DNA from 2 places in the Nocardiopsis sp. EMB25 genome. Region 2 is predicted to be linked to the other one. Evidence: predicted binding sites of a transcription regulator. Region 2 holds the regulator's gene; the other holds the start of a gene.
The links. Region 2 encodes LexA, which represses DNA repair genes until DNA is damaged. Its sites were predicted from a motif close to TCGAACANNTGTTCGA; they were not measured.
Positions count from the first base shown of each region.

Region 1: a site for LexA is predicted at 5,455-5,470, ahead of KIK06_RS14800 (DUF6504 family protein). Genes of this name have one in related genera too.

Region 1 covers NZ_JAMTDN010000001.1:3,419,387-3,428,095, forward strand. Annotated here, with positions in the region: gene cobT (nicotinate-nucleotide--dimethylbenzimidazole phosphoribosyltransferase) at 1-2,415, opposite strand, end outside; gene KIK06_RS14790 (peptidoglycan recognition protein family protein) at 2,974-4,089, shown strand; gene KIK06_RS14795 (GNAT family N-acetyltransferase) at 4,279-4,869, shown strand; gene KIK06_RS14800 (DUF6504 family protein) at 5,106-5,393, opposite strand; gene KIK06_RS14805 (serine/threonine-protein kinase) at 5,710-8,007, shown strand; gene KIK06_RS14810 (quinone oxidoreductase family protein) at 8,085-8,709, shown strand, end outside.
Region 2 covers NZ_JAMTDN010000001.1:3,269,435-3,278,143, forward strand. Annotated here, with positions in the region: gene KIK06_RS14140 (vitamin B12-dependent ribonucleotide reductase) at 1-1,079, opposite strand, end outside; gene nrdR (transcriptional regulator NrdR) at 1,139-1,612, opposite strand; gene lexA (transcriptional repressor LexA) at 2,261-2,977, shown strand; gene KIK06_RS14155 (alpha/beta hydrolase family protein) at 3,072-4,145, shown strand; gene KIK06_RS14160 (hypothetical protein) at 4,168-4,806, opposite strand; gene KIK06_RS14165 (hypothetical protein) at 4,803-5,414, opposite strand; gene leuS (leucine--tRNA ligase) at 5,507-8,002, opposite strand; gene KIK06_RS14175 (long-chain-fatty-acid--CoA ligase) at 8,351-8,709, shown strand, end outside.

The sequences.
Region 1 (8,709 bases), 150 kb from region 2:
GGGCTCGCTGGAACGGTGGCCGGCGAAGCACGCCTGGACCGACTCCGGGGAGATGGCCGCCGCCGCGAGCGCGGCCGACCCCGCGATGACCCCGTCGAGCAGGACCGGAACACCCAGGGCCGCACCGCCCAGGACGAACCCGGCCAGGGCCGCGTGCTCCAGACCGCCCAAGGCGGCGAGGGTGCCGATCGGGTCGGCCGGGTCCACGGGATTGGCCGCCAGGGCGCGCCGCACCACCGACACCTTGTGCTCGAAGGTCGCGTCGTCCACACCGGTCCCCCGACCGGTGGCGTTCTCCGGCTCGGCCCCGGCGAACGCGCACACCAGCGCGGCGGCCGGCGTCGTGTTGGCGATCCCCATATCCCCGGTGACCAGGCAGCGGTTCCCCGCCGAGACGAGGTCCCGAGCGACCTCGATACCGCCCTCCAACGCCCGCAGGGCCTGCTCACGGGTCATCGCCGGACCCCGGGTGAGGTCGGCGGTACCGCGCGCCACCTTGCGGGGCAGCAGACCGGCGGCCCGGGGCAGATCCCCGGCCACACCCACGTCCACGACGGTCACCTCCGCGCCGACCTGGGCGGCGAAGGCGTTGACCACCGCGCCCCCGGCGAGGAAGTTGTGCACCATCTGGGCCGTGACCTCCTGCGGCCACGGGGTCACCCCCTGGGCGTGCACGCCGTGGTCCCCGGCGAACACCGCGACCGCGACCGGTTCGGGGATCGGCGGCGGGCACACGCCCGCCAGCCCGGCGAGCCGGACCGACACCTCCTCCAGGACCCCGAGCGAGCCCCGCGGCTTGGTCATGCGGTTCTGCCGGTCCCTGGCCTCCTCCACCGCGCGGGTGTTCAGCGCTCCGATGGCGGCGATGGTCTCCTCCAGCAGACTCGTGGGCTCCTGGCCGGGCAGACCGCGGCGGCCGTAGCGGTCGCGGTGCACCGCCCAGGACAGGGGGCGTGCGCCCACCGCGCCGTCGGGTCCGGCCGCCGGCTCGACGGGGAACTCCTCGACGTAGCCGACGCAGAGGTAGGCGACCACCTCCAGGTGCGGGGGAAGGTCGAGGACACGGGCCACGTCGCGCTCGTCGACGTGACTGATCCAACCGACCCCCAGCCCCTCCGCCCGCGCGGCCAGCCAGAGGTTCTCCACGGCGAGCGCGGGCGAGTACCCGGAGCTCAGCGGCTGGGCGTGACGGCCCAGGGCGTGGCGGCCGCCCCGGGAGGGGTCGACGGTGACGGCGATGTTGAGCGGGGCCTCGACGATCGCCTCGACCTTCAGGCCGGTCAGCGCCCGGGCCCGGGACCCGGGCAGCGCACGTGTGTGGTCGTCGCGCTCGGACTCGGCCAGGTCGCGCACACGGGCCCGCACGGCGGGGTCGTCGATGACGACGAAGTCCCAAGGGCGCGCGTCACCGACGCTGGGCGCCTGGTGCGCGGCCTCCAGGACGCGTGTGAGGACGTCGTCGGGGACCGGGGTGGAACGGAAGCCCCCGACCACGTCGCGGCGCTCGTTGATGGCCCGGTAGACGGCGGCGCGCTCGGGGCCGCCGTAGGCGTGGTCGGCCGGGGGGCCGGAGGCGGTGGGCGCCGTGGCGGCCTGGGGGCGCGGACCGGTGTGCCCGGGCTCCGGGCGGGGCTCGGCTGCTTGCTGTGCGTGCACGGTGTTGCTCTGCTCCGCTTCGGTGGTCGTGGGACGCGGCTCCGCGGGTCCCGGTGCGGTGGTTCGCGCGGGTGGTTCGGCGGCGGTGGGCGCCGCCTTCGGGGTACGCCCGTGGTCGCGCCCGTTCCCGTGAGCCGGAGCCGGGGCCCGGTCACCGCCCCGGAACGGGATGACGTTGGGGCTCGGCCGGTCGTCGGCGGGGGTCGGTGCGTGAGCGGAGGCTCCACGCGACCGGGTGGCCTTGGGTCCGGCGGGCACGGACTCCCCCTCGGCCTCCGTGAACGCGACGGTGTCCGCGGGTGCGACGTCCGCGGGTGCGACGTCCGCGGGGTCGGAGACACCGGGCTCGGAGACGCCGGGCTCGGAGGAGTCGGCCTCGGAGGGGTCGGAGGGCTCCGCGTCGGAGGGCTCCGCGTCGGCGGGTCCCCGGTCCGGGGCGCTGGCGGTCTCCTCCGCGCCCGTGGGGGCGGCGGATTCCTCCGGAAGGCGCTCGGCGTCTCCCTCCCGGTCCCCGGGGCCGGGTTCGGCGACCGTCGGGATCGGTTCCGTGGGCGCGGACGTGGCAGGTGCCGGGGCGGACGACCGCGGGGGCTGGCGGAACGGGTTCGTTCCCCCACCTCGCCGGGGTTGGGTTCCGCGCCCCGACTCGGGCAGTCCCTCCAGGAGGCCGCCGAGACCCGGGGCCGCCCGCCCGCTCCGTTCCCGGGACTCCTCCCGGCCGCCGTCACGCCGGGCCGACCCGCGGTCACCGTTGGTCATGATCGCTCCCCGAAGAGGTGTGCCGACTGCCCTTTGTCCACCTGATCCGACATAGACCCGTAAGCGTAGTCCGCGACGTTCGTTCCGTTCACCCGGGTCCCCGCCGGTCGCTCAGGCCCCACCGGGGATGACCGTCCCAACCGCTTTCCGGGTCCACCGTCCTCCCTCGAGGATGCCCCGACCTTCGGGTTGGGGAGAAATCGGAGAGCCCCAGCCACGGGACAGCGACGGCCGGACCGTCCCGGGCCGTGCGTCGGCCACCCCCGGTCGGAGCGGGTCGGACCACAGGCCGGAGGCGCCCCGCAGACGTCGAAGCCCGCCCCGGCGCACCGGCGGCACCGACGGCGCCCGACGATCCAGAGGCACCGTGCCCCGCCGGGAGGAACGTACCCGGCGCGCCGAAACCCCCTACGGGCACGAGCTTGTGCAAGGCTGTGCGAACCTCCCCACGCCCCCGGGAAGGGCCCGCACCCGGCTAAGCGTCGGGCCGCCGACGCCGGGTTCGTGTCCCGCCGCCGGCGGGGCCCACCGACCTCCGCCCGCTGAGAAGGACGAAGCATGCGACGCCGTTCATTCCTCGCCGGTTCCACCGCCCTCACCGGCCTGACCGCCCTCGGCGCGACGCTGCCCGCGCGCGGTCCCGCCCTGGCCGACACGGCCTTGGAGATCCCCCGTGTGATCGCCGAGCCCTTCCCCGGATCCGACGGCCTCGTCCGGCCGGGCACCCCGTTCGACGTGGTGACGGTGACCCGACCGGTGACGGCCGCCACCGAACCCGAGATCCGCTTCGAGACGGGCGCGGGCCTCGGCACCTGGGAACCGCTGCACCTGCACACCTCGGGCCGGGACGACCGGGAACCCGTCTCCTCCGCCGTCGTCCGCGCCCCCGAGGGCGCCACGGGCTACGAGGTGCGCGGCGGCGCCCGAACGTCGGCGCTGAACCTGAGCGACGGGGAGGCACTGCGGTTCGACGGCCCCGCCCGTACGTCCCTGTCGGCCCCGGATGACGGCTACCAGACCCTGGGCGGCTCCTCCGGACGCCCGTCCGTGCGGTTCGTGACCCGCGCGGGCTGGGGAGCGGACGAGTCGTACCGCTTCGACGACGAGGGCAACGACCTCTGGCCCGCCGAGTTCCACCCGGTGCAGGCCCTCACCGTGCACCACACCGCGCTGGCGGGCAGCGGCGACCACGCCGCCGACGTGCGGGCGGTCTACCACCTGCACGCGGTCCAGCTGGCGTGGGGGGACATCGGCTACCACATGCTCATCGACCCCGACGGCACGGTCTACGAGGGTCGCCACTCGGGTGAGGACCGGGTTCCGGTCTTCTCGGAGTGGCCCAGGCCCGGCCGGGCCGCGTCGGTGACGGCCGGCCACGCCTACACGTTCAACCACGGCAACATCGGTGTGTGCCTGCTCGGGGACTTCACCGACGAGCTGCCCACCCAGGCGGCGCGGGACTCCCTCGTCAACGTCCTGCGCGTGCTGTGCTCGGTGACGGGCCTGGACCCGGCGGCGGAGATCGAGTACGTCCACCCGGGTACCGGCGCGGCGACTCCGGCCCGGACGATCTCGCGCCACCGCGACTGGCTGGACACCGAGTGCCCGGGCAACGCGTTCTCGGCGGTGTTCGACACCGAGATCCGACAGCGGGTCGTCCGCGGGCGGGCCTGACGCGGCGCCGGACGTCCGTCCGGCGGGTGGACGGGGTCGAGGAGGTCGCCGTCTTTCGGGAACTCCTCACCTTTGGCGCGTGGGAAGACGAACAGCACCTTTACGGCGTAGATCACATCAATGGGGCAACACCGCTCCCCTGCGCATAGGGTGTGCGCACCATCCGACGACCGAGGACCCACGACACCCATGCCCGAGACCCCGCCGCCCTCCCCCGCGCAGCGGATCCTGCCCTCCGTGATCCTGGAGACGGAACGGCTGAGACTACGCGCGTTCGTCGAGGAGGACGTCGACGACGTCTTCCTGATCTACACCGACCCCGCCCTCCAGCGGTGGGTCCCCCTCCCCGAACCCGGCGTCCCCTACACACGGGAGAACGCCGAGCGGTGGTGCGGGGAGGTCGCCCCCGCCCTGCGCGCCAACGGCGACGGGCAGCACTGGGCCGCCGTGGAGAAGGACACCGGCCGTCTGGCGGGATCGATCGGCCTGCTGCGCACGGACTGGCCCGCGATGCGGACCGAACTCGGCTACTCGGTCTCCCCGTGGGGCCGCGGCCGCGGGTTCGCGACCGAGGCGACCGTGGCGGTCTCGCGCTGGGCGATCAACCAGGGCTTCCAACGGATCGAGCTCAAGGCGGCCACGGGGAACGCGGGGTCGCGGCGGGTCGCGGAGAAGGCCGGGTTCGTCCTGGAGGGGATCGAACGCAACGCGATGCCGCTGCACGAGGGTCGCACCGATCTGGCCGCCTACAGCCTCGTGCCCTCCGACCTGGCCCGCTGAACGGACCACGGACACCGGCGGGAGCGTCCACGCCGCGCGTGGAGGGGTCGGCCCCGGGCACGCGGCACGGACCGGGGCCTCTCCCGGCCGCGCCGTCACGCCCCAAGGTCGACCCCGGGCACGCGGTACGGACCCGCGCCAGCGGCCGGAGGTCCTGGCGAGCCGGCAGCCGGCGGGGCCCGTCCGTCGGCGCGTTCCCGAGCCGGGGCGCGGGCCCGCGTCCGGACGAGACCTCCTCAGTCCCAGACCCGGGACAACAGCCACTCACCGGTCGCGGTGTCGTGGCGCAGTTCGTACACCCCCTGCGCGTGAGCGGTCCCCGCTTCCACCCGCCAGTGGCGCCGTTCGGGGACCCGGGGCGCTCTGGCCGGACTCCAGTCCATGCGCACGGTCACCCAGTGGTCGAGGATCCTGCGCACCCCGAACACCCGCCCGTTCCAGGTGAACCTGGTCGGACGCCCGGCGTCCTCGACGACCGTGACCTCCGCCCCGTAGTACCGCCCCACCGCACGTCCCCTCACCATCGACCGCCCCGTCCCGACACACGCCCCGGACCGCCCGCCCGGGGGAAGAACAGACCGGCGTTCGAACGTGTGTTCTAACACTAGCGAAATCGGGGCGCCCGTGGAACCGTTTCGCGTGCGAACGCATCCACCCCGACGACCCCCCGCGGCGGGACGGCCCGCTGACCGCACCGCCCGGACGACCCCGTGCACACCCCGCGGCCAGGAACGCCCCCCGACCGGACCGCCCGGCGCCACCCTGCCGGAACGCGCCGCCGCGGCGACATCGGTACGCTGTTGGACGCGAATCACCCGATCCATGCGAGGACCCCCTACTGTGACGTCGAACGGGCATCAGAGCGGCACCCCACTGCGCGCGGGGGACCCACGAGAACTCGATGGCTATCGGATCGTCAGCCGCCTGGGCAGGGGCGGCATGGGAACGGTCTACCTCGCTCGTGACGCCTCGGACCGCCCGGTCGCCGTCAAGCTCATCCGCCCCGACCTCGCCGACGACGAGGCCTTCCGCCGGCGCTTCGCGCGCGAGGTCGAGTCCGCGCGGCGGGTGGCCCGGTTCTCGACCGCGGGGGTGATCGACGCCCGCTTGGAGGGCGATCCGCTCTTCATCGTGTCGGAGTACGTCGCGGGTCCCAATCTCGACGAACAGGTCCGCGCGGACGGACCGATGGTCGGAGGCACCCTGGAGAGCCTCGCGTTGGGGGTCGCCGCGGCGCTCACCGCCATCCACGGCTCCGGGGTGATCCACCGCGACCTCAAGCCCGCCAACGTCCTGCTGTCCACCGTCGGCCCCAAGGTCATCGACTTCGGCATCGCCCGTGCGCTGGACGGCACGGACGGCGGGATGACCCGCTCCAGCGAACTCATCGGCACACCGTCCTACCTGGCGCCCGAACTACTCGACGGCCGCAAGGCGGGCCCGGAGGCCGACATCTTCGCCTGGGGTTGCCTGGTCGCCTTCGCCGGGACCGGGTCCGCGCCCTTCGACGCCGCGACCGTCCCGGCCGTGCTGCACAACATCACCTCCGCCCCTCCCCGGCTGGACGGTTTGGACCCGAGCCTGCACGCCCTGGTCACCGCGGCGCTCGACAAGACGCCCGCGAACCGACCGAGCGCCAAGCGGATCCTCGCCCGGCTGACCGGGCAGGACGACCCCGCGGAGGCCGAGGTCCGGCGCACCATCAGCACCTCCTGGGCATCACCGGGCGCTTCCCCGGTTCCGGGCGCGGCTCCCGACGGGGCGGCTCCGGAACCCGCGGACGGAACACCGCCCCACGGAGACGTGACCCCTCCGGGTTCGATCGCCCCGACCGGTCCCCCCAGCACGTACGGCGTGGACCCCACGGCACAGCTGCCCCAGGCGCCCCCCACACCTCAGGACCCGAACCAGATCCCGCCGACCGAGTTCATGTCGCCCCCTCCCCCCGGAACGGCGTACCCGCCCTCCGGCCCCCAGCCGACCCTGCACGGCGGTCAGCCGCCGCAGGTCCCCGGCTCGGGCCCCCAGCGCACCATGCACCAGGGCGGTCACCCCTTCCACCAGGCACCGGGCGCGGTCCCCGGATACCAGGGGCCGTCCGGCGGACACCCGCCCCAGATCGCCCACCCGCCCGGACACTCCCCGAGCGGGGGCCAGCACGGGTTCGCGACGGGCGGCCCGAACGGGCCCGGAGGCCCCGGTGGGCCCGGAGGGCCCGGAGGTCCCGGAGGGCCGCCGCCCGCCCCGCAGGGAAACGGCGCGCCCCGGCCCCAGCGTCAGCTCCGGCGCCGCAACGGCCGCCTCCTGGCCATCGGGAGTGGCGCGCTCGCGCTCGTCGTGGTCGCGGGCGCGGGAGGCTACGCCCTGCTGTCGGGCGGCGACGGACAGCCGGAGAACACGCAGGAGATCTACGGGGAGAACTTCGCGATCGACCCGGACTGGAACAACGGCGTCTACGACCCGGAGGACGAGCGGGACGACGGGTACTGGGCGGACCGCGGAATGCTGCTCATGCTCGACCCCGAGAACAATCCGAGCCGCGGGGAGATCACCCCCATCGACGCCGAGCTCCCCGAGTCCGTCCTGGTCAGAGCCACGGCACACGTGGTCGAGGGGCCCGGCCAGGCCATGTTCGGGGTGCGCTGCTGGGACAACCGGGACCGGCGGGGCGAGGAGTCGCGCAGCATGTACGAGGCCCTCCTGCGCCACGACGGACAGCAGGCCGAGATCCGCCGGGTCGTCATGGGCGGCGACGACCCCCGCTCGGAGCCCCTCGACGAGACCTTCGACGTCCCCGGCTACGAGCCCTACCCCCTCTACGACGACGGGCGCGGCGCCCAGAGCACGGACGACGCGGACCCCTACGACATCGGCGCCGACGACCCCCTGGTCACCAACACCGTCGCGTTCGCGTGCGAGTACTCCGACGAGGGCGGCGAGGAGACGATGCGGCTGCGCATGTGGGTCAACGGGGAGCTCACGGCCGAGGCGGTCGACGACGACCCGCTCCCGGACGACGCGGAGGAACCCGAGGACCGGCACCGGGTGGGGGTCGTGCTCCGCGGCGGGCCCGGGAGCGCCCCGCTCGGCGTGCTCTACACGCACTTCTCCGTGCACGAGATCCTCCCCGACGAGTAACCGGGGCGCCGGTGCGCGACGGCGCCGGGTCCGGCTGGCATGATGCGGGCAGTCGGACCCAGCGAAGGAGTGGACCAGTGCGCGCCATCGTCATCGAGGAACACGGCGGCCCGGAGGTACTGCGGCTGACCGAGGCGAACGCCCGCGAACCGGGGCCGGGAGAGGTCCTGGTCGACGTGGCCGCCCGCGGGGTCAACTTCATCGACGTCTACCAGCGTGAGGGCCAGTACGACGTCCCCCTCCCCTTCGTCCCGGGGATGGAGGCCGCCGGTGTCGTCGCGGCCGTGGGCGAGGGGGTGCACGACCTGTCCGTCGGCCAGCGGGTCGGATGGGCGATGTCCCCCGGAGGCTACGCGGACCGGGCGGTCGTCAAGGCCTCCGTCGCGGTTCCGGTCCCGGACGACGTCTCCGACGAGCAGGCCGCGGCGCTTCTCCTCCAAGGACTCACCGCCCACTACCTCACGTACTCCGTGTACCCCGTGGCCGAGGGGGACACCGTCCTGGTGCACGCCGCCGCGGGCGGAACCGGTCTGCTCATCACCCAACTGGCCAAGGAGCGGGGCGCGCGGGTCATCGGGACCGTGTCCACCGAGGAGAAGGAACTGCTCGCCCGGGAGGCGGGCGCGGACGAGGTCATCCGCTACACCCAGACCTCGGTGGCGGACGCGGTGGGAGACCTCACCGGCGGCCGGGGAGTCGCCG
Region 2 (8,709 bases):
GCCGGGAAGCACGGGTTGCTCGCGCTGATCCGGCCGGTCTCCGGGTTGGTGTGCCAGTCCTGGATGGCCCCGTCGTACTGGATGCCCGGATCGGCGCACTCCCAGGCGGCGCGGGCCATGCGGTGGAACAGCTCCCCGGCGTCGACGGTGGCGATGACCTCGCCCGTCGTACGGGAGGTGAGACCGAAGTCGGCGCCGCTCTCGACCGCGCGCATGAACGCGTCGCAGACCCGGACCGAGTTGTTGGCGTTCTGGTACTGGACGCTGAACATGTCGGCGCCGCCCAGGTCGACGTCGAAGCCCGCGTCGCGCAGGGCGCGGATCTTGTGCTCCTCGTGCGCCTTGGTCTCGACGAACTCCTCGATGTCGGGGTGGTCGACGTCCAGCACGACCATCTTGGCGGCCCGACGGGTGGCACCGCCGGACTTGATCGTCCCGGCCGAGGCGTCGGCGCCGCGCATGAAGGAGACCGGCCCCGAGGCCATGCCGCCGGAGGAGAGCGGTTCCCGGCTGGAGCGGATGCGGGACAGGTTCACACCCGCGCCGGAGCCGCCCTTGAAGATGATCCCCTCCTCCTTGTACCAGTCGAGGATCGACTCCATGGTGTCGTCGACGGAGAGGATGAAGCACGCCGAGACCTGCTGCGGTGAGGTCGTGCCGACGTTGAACCAGACGGGCGAGTTGAAACTGAACAGCTGATGGACGAGCGCGTACTTGAGTTCGTGGTCGAAGGTCTCGGCGTCCTCGTCCCCCGCGAAGTAACCGTGCGAACGGCCGGTCTCGGTGTAGACCCCCACGACGCGGTCGATGATCTGTTTGAGGCTCCACTCGCGTTCGGGGGTTCCGAGCGCCCCCCGGAAGTACTTGCTCGCCACGATCTGGGTGGCGTTCATCGACCACGAGGTGGGGAACTCCACACCGCGCTGCTCGAAATTGACCGTTCCGTCGCGCCAGTTGGTCATGACGACGTCACGGCGTTCCCATTCGAGGGTGTCGTAGGGGTGGACACCGGGTGTGGTGAGGACGCGCCTCATCCTGAGCCCCTCGGGGCCCGTCTGGTCACTCGTGCTCTTCGTCATGACGGCATTCCCCCCGAGAACGCGTCGACGGCACGGCTCCCGGCCGTGCGGTGGAGGTGTTACTCCCCGTCCGCGCCGGACCCGACCTCGTGGTCCTGGCGCAGGCTGGCGATCTCGGCCTCGAAGTCGGCGAGGCTCTCGAAACCGCGGTAGACGCTGGCGAAGTGCAGGTAGGCGACCTCGTCGAGTTCGCGCATGGGACCGAGGATGGCCAGTCCGATCTCATGCGCCGGCACCTCGGCCAGTCCCCGGCTGCGGATCTCCTCCTCGACCCGCTGGCCGAGCTTGGCGAGGGCGTCCTCGGAGACGGGGCGGCCCTGGCAGGCTCTGCGCACCCCGGCGATGACCTTGGTGCGACTGAAGGGCTCGGTGACGCCGGAGCGCTTGGCGACCATCAGAAGGACGGTCTCCTGTGTGGTGAATCTGCGCTCGCACGCGGGGCAGGACCGGCGGCGGCGGATGGCCGCACCGTCGTCGGTGGACCTGCTGTCGATCACCCGGGTGTCCGGATGGCGGCAGAACGGACAATACATCCCTGTTCACCTGCTTCCCTCGCGACGACCCGCACATCCACTTAACCACAACTTCTGGGCTTCCACCCCACCAACACACCCAGATGTTGTGGTCGAACCTCAACGACCACGGATGAGGCCGCGACCTTCGACGAACACGCACCCCGTGCGCGCCCGGGCGGCCGCGCACGGGAACACGGACACCGACGCTCGGAGGGGGAGGGGATCGGCGGACGACCCGCAGGGGGTGGACCGGGCCGCCCGAAACCCACTTCCCAGGGTACCGCCGACGCGCCGCCCGACCGCCGCGGACGGGCCGCCCGGAAAACGCGATCGCCGCCCCCGCAGGCGATCGCGCACGAACACCGACGCGGGGCGACCGGGCCCGCTCGTACACGGGCGCGCTCGTGTTGGCGCATTCCCGGGACACCGGGACGGGTACACGTGTACACGTAAGTGGAGGCCAGGAATTGACCGCGAAAACGCGCGAGCAATTGTCCGCAGCCTCGAACGCTTGTTTGATATCACCGTCAGCAACGACTAATGTTGACGTTGATTTCACTCCGGTTTCGCCGTCACGTGGACCCCAGGGTCGGCGCGGTCGCGGATCGGACGTGGCCAGTCACACAAGCAGGCCCTGACCGAACCGAACGCCGAGGAGGCCCGGCCGTGCCGGAGGAGAATCCCGGAACCACCACCGTCCTCTCGCCCGTGGGCGATGCGGACGGGCCGACGCCCGACGCTCCCAAACTCACGGCGCGTCAGCAGAGCGTGCTGAACTGTATCCAGCGGTACGTAAGGGAACGCGGTTTCCCGCCCTCGATAAGGGAAATCGGCGACGCCGTCGGCCTGTCCAGCCCCTCCAGCGTGGCGCACCAGCTCAAGGTGCTCCAGCGCAAGGGCTACCTGCACCGCGACCAGAACCGCCCCCGCGCCGTCGAACTGCGCACCCCCGGCCGCTCGTCCGGCGCGAAGGCGGACCCCGCGGAGTTCACCGCCGACGCCTCGCGTGCCGCCGCCGTGCCGCTCGTCGGCCGGATCGCCGCGGGTGGTCCGATCCTGGCCGAGGAGTCCGTGGAGGACGTGCTCTCCCTCCCGCGCCAGCTGGTCGGAGAGGGACGGCTGTTCATGCTCACCGTGGTCGGCGACTCGATGACGGACGCCGCCATCACCGACGGCGACATGGTCGTGGTCCGCCAGCAGCAGGACGCCAACAACGGCGACATCGTGGCCGCCCTGCTGGACGACGAGGCCACGGTCAAGGTCCTGCGCCGCGAGGACGACGGCCACGTGTGGCTCCTGCCCCGCAACGAGGCCTACGAGCCCATCAACGGGGACGACGCCACCATCCTCGGCAAGGTCGTCGCGGTCATGCGCCGCGTCTGACGCCGATCCCGCGTCCCCGGTCCGTCCGCGTACCGGGGACGGACCGGTCACAGGACGGCATACACGGCCTCCGGGCACGCCCTAAGCTGGGGGCGTGTCCACACCCACCACCTCCCCCGCGCACGGCCGCTGGCGGATGCTCGCCGTCGTCGGCGCGACCACCGGCCTCCTGTTCTCCACCGCCTGTTCCGGCGAGGACCCCTCGGTCCCTCCGCCCGGCGTCAGCGGGTCGGCTCGGGACCTGTCGTTCACCGTGGACGGCGCAGAGGTGTTCGCGACGTTCACGGCGCCCTCGGACACCACCGGGACGGTGCCCGCCGCCCTCATCGTCTCCGGCAGCGGCCCCACCGACCGGGACGGCAACGCACCGACGCGACCCGACGCCGACACCAACCTGAACCTCACCCGTGTGCTGGCCGAGGCCGGTGTCGCCTCGCTCCGCTACGACAAGCTCGGCAGCGGCGAGACGGGGGCCGACGGCCTCGACCCGGACGATCCCATCGCCCCGGAGGTGTTCGACCGTCAGGTGGTCGCCGCCTTCGGGGAGCTGCTGGCCCAACCCGAGGTGGACCCCGAACGCACCGTCGTCGTCGGACACAGCGAGGGCGCCCTGTTCGCCCTGCGCGCGCACGAACTCGTGGACGCCTCGCCCGCGCTGGTCCTGGCCGCCCCGCCCGGAACCCGCTACCTGGACCTCATCGACCGCCAGCTCACCGAGCAGATCCGCGTGGGTGAGGCCCGCGGGCAGCTCGATGAGGGCGACAGTGTCACCCTGCTCTCCGACGCCCGCGCGGGACGTGCCGCGCTGCGCGGTGGACGCGCCCTGCCCGACGACCTGTCGCCCCTGTTGGAGACCGTCTACTCCGAGCGGAACTCGGCCTTCCTGACCTGGATCGACGCCTTCGACCCCGTCGACCTCGCCCGGGACGTCCCCGAGGGCACCCCGGTACTGGTGCTGTGGGCAGAGCAGGACGCCCAGGTCTCCCGGGCGGACGTCGACCGCCTCATGAGCGGGTTCACCGACGCCGAACGCGTCGACGTCCCCGACGCCGACCACGTGTTCCGTGAGTTCCGGGACGAACCCGGCGCGGCCGTGCTCGACGCCGACCGCCCCTTCGCCCCGGAGGTCGCCCCCGCGTTGGAGGAGTTCCTCGACGGAGCCTGGTGAGCCGTCTCGCGGGGCGCCCTGGTCAGGCGGGCAGTTCGGCGATCACGGCCCGGGCGAGTTCCTCGGCCGTCTCCCGTCCGTGCTCCGCCTCCGCCGCGCGCGCGACGCCGTAGTCGGCGGCGGCGCCGTAGCAGGTCTCCACGTACAGGTTGGACACGCGGGCTCCCACACAGGCGAACGGGAAGTCGGACTCGTCAGTCCAGCTGACCGCTTCGTCGCCGATACCGTCCACCGCGGTGGTGTCCTGGTTCGCGGTGGTGTTCCGCAGGTTCTCGGCGGCCGTCTCGATCCCGCCCGGGTTGGGCGCGGCGACCATCACCAAGGTCGCGAAGGAGGGCACCGCCTCCCCCGGCCCCTCGGGGGTGGCCCACCGACACTGCCATCCGGTACCGAACGTGTCCTGCTGCCCGCCGACCGGCGCCTCGAGCTCCAAGACATGGGAGGGCACCGACGCGGCGAGGGCCTCGGTCTCTCCCACCGCGCACTCGGGTGCGGCCTCGAAGTCACCCGACTCCAGGGCCTCACGGTTCAGGACGAACCACACACCGCCCGCCACGAGCAGGACCGCCACCAGCGTCAGCGCCACGACACCGGCGATCGCGCATCCCCGGCTCTGAGGCTGGGCCCGCGGGACGACCGGACGATGGCCTTCCGGGTTCACAAGACCTCCACGAGTTGCTCCGCGACCCGCACCGTCAGCTCACGGGCGTCCTCCCGGTCGGCGGGCCCGTCTCCGGAGACACCGGAGTAGGCCACCCGGACCAGCAGATTGTCAGTGTAGAAGGCCAGGTCGGCGGTGCCCTGCGCCCCGTCCGTCCACACGTGCCCCTCGACATCCGACGGGAGCCGGACACCGTCGCTCGTCCGGGGCACCAGAGCCGTCAGAGCCCGTTCGGCGTGTTCGGTACCCGCGACGGGCACTTCCCCGGAGGTGTCGGTGAACAGCGCGGAGAACTCCACCCGCAGCACACCGGGGTCCTCGGCGGTGCCCAGCGAGGTCCACGCGCACAGCGCGGTGTCACCGCCGGGCCGCGGCCCGGACTCGATGGTCTCAGGAACGGCGTCGGGCAGGGCCTCGTCGACCACGGACGCGGGTACGGCGGCGCAGTCGGGGGCGGTGGTGTGGACGTCGTCCGCGCCGGGGACGTCGGGGTCTCCTCCCGCCAACACGAGTCCACCGCCGATCGCCGCGGCGGAGACCAGCGCGGCGCCACACACGATGACGGCACCGCGTACCAGCGGACCACCCGACCTACCGGATGGGGACACCCGGCCACCGCCTCCCTGTCAGTCGTCACCCACTCCGGCGTGTCACACGGAGGCGGCGGTCGCCGAACGCGACCGCCGCCTCCGTTGCCGGATCAGCCGACGACGATGTTCACCAGCTTCGGCGCGCGCACGATCACCTTGCGGATCTGCTTGTCGCCGATGAATCCCTGGGCCTTCTCCGAGGCCAGCGCGAGCCGCTCCAGCTCCGCCGGGTCGATGTCGGGCGCCACGGTCAGCTTGTCCCGAACCTTGCTCTGCACCTGCACCACGCAGGTCACGGACTCCTGGACCAGCAGTTCCGGGTCCGGATCGGGCCAGTTGCCGACGGCGACCGTGCCCACGTGCCCCAGCCGCTCCCAGCCCTCCTCGGCCACGTAGGGCGCGAACAGGGACAGCGCCACGGCCACGAACTCGGCCGCCTCGCGCACGGCCGGGTCGGCCGCGCCGGGGCCGGAGTCGATCGCCTTGCGGGCGGCCGAGACCAGCTCCATGGTGCGCGCGATGGCCACGTTGAACCGGCGCGCCTCCACCAGCGTGGTGACCTGGTCGATGCTGCGGTGCGTGACCCGGCGCAGCTCGGTGTCGCCGGCGGTGGCGTCGGCGCCGGGCGCGCTGGCCGCGCCAGCCTCGCACATCACGCGGAACGCACGGTTGAGGAACTTCTGCGCGGCGGTGCAGGAGACGTCCGCCCAGTCGACGTCCTCCTCGGGCGGGCTGGCGAAGAGCATGGTCAGACGGACCGCGTCGACGCCGTAGGTGTCGATCTCCTGGCCCAGGTCCACACCGTTGCCCAGGGACTTGGACATCGCCCTGCCCTGGTTGATGACCTGGCCCTGGTTGGTCAGACGGCGGAAGGGTTCGGTGAAGCCCACCATGCCCATGTCGTGCAGGACCTTGGTGAAGAAGCGCGCGTACAGCAGGTGCAGGGTCGCGTGCTCCTTGCCGCCGATGTAGTGGTCGACCGGACCCCACTTGTTGACCGCCTCGGTGTCGAAGGGGGCGGTGTCCAGGTTCGGCGAGCAGTAGCGCAGGAAGTACCAGGACGAGTCGACGAACGTGTCCATGGTGTCGGTGTCGCGGTTGGCGGGACCGCCGCAGGAGGGGCAGTCGACCTCCACCCAGTCGGTGGCGGCGGCCAGCGGCGACACGCCCCGGGGCGCCAGCTCGGCGCCCTTGAGTTCGGGCAGCGTGACCGGCAGCTGTTCGTCGGGGACGGGCACCTCACCACAGGAGGGGCAGTGGATGATGGGGATCGGCGTGCCCCAGTAGCGCTGACGGGACAGCAGCCAGTCGCGCAGGCGGTAGTTGACGGTGGCGTCGCCGGTGCCGCGCTCGGCCAGCACCTCGACGATGCGGTTGATCGCGTCGGTCTTGGTCAGCCCGTCCAGCGGCCCGGAGTCGCGCAGCGTCCCCTCGCCCGCCGTGGCCACACCGGTCTCGGCCGGGTGGGGCTCGCCGGTCTCCACGACCACCTTGACGGGCAGGTCGAAGGCCAGGGCGAAGTCGAGGTCGCGCTGGTCGTGGGCGGGCACCGCCATGATCGCGCCGTGTCCGTAGTCGGCCAGGACGTAGTCGGCGGCCCAGACCGGCATGCGCTCGCCGTTGACCGGGTTGACGGCGTGGCGGCCCAGGAACACACCGGTCTTGGGGCGCTCGGTGGCCTGGCGCTCGATGTCGGACAGCTTGGCGACCTCGGCACGGTAGGCGTCGAAGGCCTCGCGCTGCTCGGGTGCGCACAGCTCGTCCGCCAGGTCGGCGTCGGCGGCCACGACGAAGAACGTGGCGCCGTAGAGGGTGTCGGGGCGGGTGGTGAACACGGTCACCGGCTCGTCGCGGCCCTCGATGGCGAAGTGGACGTCGGCGCCGGTGGAGCGGCCGATCCAGTTGCGCTGCATGGCCAGGATCTCGTCCGGCCAGCGGCCGCCGTCCAGCTGGTCCATGTCGTCCAGCAGGCGCTGGGCGTAGTCGGTGATCTTGAAGTACCACTGGTTCAGGCTGCGGCGCACGACGTCGGAGCCGCACCGCTCGCACCGGCCCTGGACGACCTGCTCGTTGGCCAGCACGGTCTGGTCCTGGGGGCACCAGTTGACCTGGCCGTCCTTGCGGTAGGCCAGTCCGCGCTCGAAGAAGCGCAGGAACAGCCACTGGTTCCACTTGTAGTACTCGGGGTCGCTGGTGTGCAGACGGCGCGACCAGTCGACACCGATCCCGTACCGACGGAACGAGGCCGCCTGGGTCTCGATGTTGGCGTAGGTCCACTCGGCGGGGTGCGAGTCGTTCTTGATCGCCGCGTTCTCGGCGGGCAGGCCGAAGGAGTCCCAACCGACGGGGTGCAGGACGTTGTCGCCGCGCTGGAAGCGGTAGCGGCCGATGACGTCGCCGATGGCGTAGGCCTCGGCGTGGCCCATGTGCAGGTCGCCTGAGGGGTAGGCGAACATGTCGACCACGTAGCTGCGGGGCCGGGCGTCGGTCGGGTCCTCGCTGGCCTGGAACGGAAGCTCAGCGGCCCAGCGCGCCTGCCACTTGTCCTGGAGGGCGCGGGCGTCGTAGGTGTCGCCCGTCTTCTGGTCGCCGTCTACCGCTGTCATCGCTGATGTTCCCTTAGCCGGTCTCTGGGTCGGTCGCACGCGGACATGCCGAGCTGGGCCGGGCGTCCACTCGTGCAGTTTCCAGGTTAGCGGTACACGCCCGGGAGCGCAGACGGCTTCGTTCCCCGTGGACGACCTCCGCCAGCGCCTCGCCCGGGCCGGGCCCGGGTGTCCGGGCCGTGAAGGCGACGCGGACCCTGGAATCCCTTTCCGAACACTGTTAGGTTTCGATCCGATCCCCGTTCGCCACACCGACCGGCTGGTTTGTTACTCTGCCGTTCACGTGACGCGGACCACGAGACCCAGACCACACCTGGGTCCGTCACTCACTCGTAGCGGGAGGCCCCCATGCTCAATCTGTCTGTGCTTCTGGAGGACGGCGCCCGATCGGTTCCCGACAAGGAGTGCCTGGTCTTCGGAGACCTTCGCCTCACCTACGCCCTGACCGACATGATCGCCAACCAGGTCGCCAACCTCCTGGTGGCCAGGGGCGTCCGGCCCGGCGACCGCGTCGCGCTCGCCAGCCCCAACCTTCCCTACTTCCCCTTCGTCTACTTCGGAGCCCTCAAGGCCGGCGCCGTGGTCGTCCCCCTCAACGTGCTCCTCACACCGCCCGAGATCGCCTACCACCTGGAGGACTCCGGCGCCAAGGCGCTCTTCGCCTTCACCGGCTCCCCCGAACTCCCCCTGGGCGAGCGCGCCTTCGA